DNA from 2 places in the Pantoea sp. SGAir0180 genome. Region 1 is predicted to be linked to the other one. Evidence: predicted binding sites of a transcription regulator. Region 1 holds the regulator's gene; the other holds the start of a gene.
The links. The regulator ArgR, encoded in region 1, controls arginine synthesis, uptake and breakdown. The targets are predictions, from matches to a motif close to ANTGAATAAAAATACANT.

Region 1 (2,207 bases):
CGACAGGCACTTCAACTTCGCCAGGTTGTTTACCTTTAAGCTCCGCAACGAAGGTGTTTGCACGGATGATGTCCAGCGTAGTGACACCGAACAGACGATTCTTATCGTAGACGCCGTGTTTTTTGAGCACTTCCGCCGCAATCGCCACGGTCGTATTAACAGGGTTGGTAATGACACCAATCAGCGCCTTAGGGGCGGTAGTCGCCACCTGCTCGATCAGGTTGCTGACGATGCCGGCGTTAACATTAAAGAGATCCGCACGATCCATGCCCGGTTTGCGTGCCACACCCGCGGAAATAAGCACAACGTCGGCCCCTTTCAGGGCTGGTTTCGCATCCTCACCGCTGAACCCCTGCACCTTTACTGCGGTGGGAATATGGCTGAGATCTACTGCCACGCCCGGCGTGACAGGCGCGATATCGTAAAGAGACAGTTCTGAACCTGCTGGAAGCTGGGTTTTGAGTAGAAGTGCGAGCGCCTGGCCTATGCCACCCGCGGCACCGAGAACGGCAACTTTCATTCATAACTCCTTATTAAGGTGGGGCAGAGAAGATCCGATATTCCATCTGTATCAGAGCGTAACCAACGGCTTAGTGGATGACGTTTGTCCGGTGCCTGCTCTACCTGCTTCAATACAGAAGCGCCGGATAAAAAATGACACATCATCTTCCTGTCCCTTACTCGCCAGGTTACTCACGCGAGTCAGGCAATTCCCGGTTCAGGCTTACTTTAGTAATAAATGATGAAGGCATCATTCTCACTAACAGGCTGTAAACATTATACCCGTGAACTGGCAACCGTATTATCCGCAGAAAGAGATCGGCAATGTACATTTTTATTTTCTTACCTCATCAATAATATAACACCTTTGCAACCTTTGCCTTTTCAGGCTGTGAGCTGGGTTTTGGTCTGAGGAGATTCTTTGCTATTATCGCCGCCCGCGATGATGACCTCGCAGTACAATTAACAACCGATTGCATAAAAATTCATTTATATGCATAATAATGTCTTTGCTGCGGCCTGGTTCGCGGTTTGTCTTACGTATACTGGTAAATTATGCGAAACCCATCGAAACAAGACGATCTGATTAAAGCCTTCAAGGCATTATTAAAAGAAGAAAAATTCAGCTCTCAGGGCGAGATTGTTCAGGCGCTTCAGGAAGACGGCTTCGAGAACATTAATCAGTCAAAAGTTTCTCGTATGCTGACGAAATTTGGCGCGGTGCGCACCCGCAATGCCAAAATGGAAATGGTTTACTGTTTACCTGCGGAACTGGGCGTGCCGACTACCACCAGTCCTCTGAAGAATCTGGTGCTTGATATTGACTATAACGATGCTCTGGTCGTGATTCATACCAGCCCGGGTGCCGCACAGTTAATTGCGCGTTTACTTGACTCATTAGGTAAGTCCGAAGGCATCCTGGGCACGATTGCAGGAGACGACACCATTTTTATCACGCCAGCACGCGCCTTTACTGTCAGGCAACTGCACGATGCTATTCTGGTATTGTTTGAACAAGAACTTTAGCCTTTATCTCTGACCGGCAGCGCATCTGCCGGTTGATCTGCAGCGCGTCCCTCCTTGTGTTCTCTTCTGTTTAAACGCTCTATTATCAACGAGTTGAGCCTATCTCATTGCCGCAATTTACCTTGTACTATTGGTCATACCCTTTATCCTGACTACTTTTCCACGCTATTTTATACTGCTCTACACCGCATCGATGGTGCTATCCTTTGAGGTTATGTTCACAAGCAGCCTGATCGACCATAAATTTCCGCACCAAAAGTTAAAGTTGCGCATCTTACTGTTTTTATAAGTAATTACCTGTCAAAGGCCGTTTTTTAACCGCTTTTAATAACGTTTAGTTATAAAAAAATCCCATAAGGTTAAAGTATGACTACAAAATATTATTAGGCAGATATTAATTTCTGCCGTTATTAGTCCTATACTTACTTTCGTGATGTGAATCACACTAATAAAAAAGAAGAACAGCCACGACGAGGACATCTTTCATGAAAATTAAAACTACCATCGCTGCTTTAAGCATTCTCTCTGCCCTGTCATTTGGTGCATCTGCAGCTGAATATGTTTCTGATGCGGATGCTCAGAATCTGCACTCTGTCGGCACTGTGAGCGTTAGTGGTGTCGCCGGTGCGCCATCAGATATCAGACAGCAACTGAGTGAGAAAGCGGATCAACACGGCGCT
Region 2 (2,207 bases), 310 kb from region 1:
TAATGGATTAGTCATGGTTTAGTCGTCCGTTAAATCAGTGACTGCGTTTCAGGGAAACCGAAACGAATATTAAGACACTGTACTGCCTGAGAGGCTGCCCCTTTAAGCAGGTTATCTTCAGCAGCCACCACAATCAGGTGTTCGCCCTGTACGGCAAAGCCAATATCGCAGTAAGGCAGACCGACCACGGCTTTCAATGCCGGTACGCCTTGCTCGTAAACGCGTACCAGCGGCTTATCATGGTAGGCATTGTGAAAGACCTCAGCGACATCATCACGGCTGACGCCGGCATTAAGACGGCAGGTGATCGTGGCCAGGATGCCACGCGGGAAACTGCCCAGGTGCGGCGTAAAAATTACCGGTGTGCCCAGGTGCGCCACAATTTCAGGATGATGACGATGATTAAAAATACCGTAAGGCTGCAGACTGACTTCACAGAAGCTGGTACCAACATTCGCTTTGCGCCCTGCTCCACTGACGCCACTGGTGGCATTGATGACCGGCCACTGCGCCTCATTCAGTAAACCGGCATCCACCAACGGCTTGAGTGCCAACTGAGAGGCGGTGGGATAGCAGCCAGGGACGGCAATCAGCTGTGCTTCTTTGATTTTTTCCTGCTGGAACTCCGCCAGACCGTAAACGGCTTTATCCAGCCAGTCCCCATGCTGGTGCGTGAAGCCATAAAACTGCGTGTAAAACTTGCCGTCGTTGACGCGGAAAGCGCCGGACAGATCAAACACGACGCAGCCAGCTTTCAGAAATTCAGGCGCCAGGTCGTGACTGACTTCGTGGGCCGTCGCCAGAAACACCACATCAACTTTATCTGCCCATTCGTCGGCGCGGCTCAGTGGCTGCAGCGGCAGATCCACCACGCCTTTCAGCTGTGGATGAAGATCGGACAAGCGCTTACCCGCATCGGGACTTTGCGCAGACACCGCCAAAGCGGTTATGTTGATATGTGGATGGCGATTAAGGAAGGTGGCAAGCTCTACGCCAGCGTAACCACTGGCACCAACGATCAGCGTATTCAACATCAGGCTGTATACCTTTATTACAGTCACACGTTCCGGGTCGCGGCCTTGCCCCGTTGCCCACGATGTCGTTTGCAGCGATTTAAGGTTCACATGCACACGACGTTAATGTATTTTTATTCACTATTAATGCATGAATATTGATACATCCTAACTCAAGGACCGTCAACAGTGAAGACAAAATTACCGCCTTTTATCGAACTCTACCGCCAGTTGATCGCAACACCGTCTATCAGCGCAACCGATGCCGCTCTCGATCAGAGCAATGAAACTTTAATCAATTTACTGGCTGGCTGGTTCCGTGACCTGGGTTTTACCGTGGAAGTCCAACCCGTGCCGGGCACGCGGCATAAATTTAATATGCTGGCGCGCACCGGAAGCGGTGCGGGCGGTCTGCTGCTTGCCGGGCACACCGATACCGTTCCGTTTGATGATGGTCGCTGGACTCGCGATCCCTTTACCCTGACCGAGCACGACAACAAGTTGTACGGTCTGGGTACCGCCGATATGAAAGGCTTCTTCGCGTTTATTCTGGACACGCTCCGTGATGTGGATGTGACAGCCCTGAGTAAGCCGCTTTATATTCTGGCCACCGCTGATGAAGAAACCACCATGGCGGGCGCGTCATATTTTGCCGCATCCACACAGCTTCGCCCTGACTGCGCCATTATTGGCGAACCGACGTCTCTGAAACCTGTCCGTGCGCACAAAGGACATATCTCAAATGCGATTCGTATTCAGGGTCAATCCGGCCATTCCAGCGATCCGGGTCGCGGCGTCAACGCCATTGAGCTGATGCATGAGTCGATTACCGAACTCATGCAACTGCGCAATACGCTGAAAGCCCGTTACAACCATGATGGTTTTGCGATTCCTTATCCCACAATGAACTTTGGTCATATTCATGGCGGTGATGCAGCAAACCGTATCTGCGCCTGCTGCGAATTGCACATGGACATCCGCCCTTTGCCGGGGCTGACGCTGAGCGATCTTGACGCGCTGCTGAATGAGGCACTGGCGCCGGTGAGCGAACGCTGGCCGGGACGGATTACCATCGAAGAATTGCATCCGCCGATTCCGGGCTATGAATGTCCGGTTGACCATGAGCTGGTCAAGGTGGTGGAAAAACTGCTGGGTACACCGACAGAAGTGGTGAATTATTGCACTGAAGCCCCG

Region 2: the regulator ArgR is predicted to act here: its motif matches at 1,139-1,156, upstream of argC (N-acetyl-gamma-glutamyl-phosphate reductase).

What each region holds. Positions count from the first base shown of each region.
Region 1 is NZ_CP028071.1:4,214,338-4,216,544, reverse strand. Features, by position in the region: gene mdh (malate dehydrogenase) at 1-520, opposite strand, end outside; gene argR (transcriptional regulator ArgR) at 1,057-1,527, shown strand; gene yhcN (peroxide/acid stress response protein YhcN) at 2,013-2,207, shown strand, end outside.
Region 2 is NZ_CP028071.1:3,908,741-3,910,947, reverse strand. Features, by position in the region: gene argB (acetylglutamate kinase) at 1-15, opposite strand, end outside; gene argC (N-acetyl-gamma-glutamyl-phosphate reductase) at 30-1,034, opposite strand; gene argE (acetylornithine deacetylase) at 1,203-2,207, shown strand, end outside.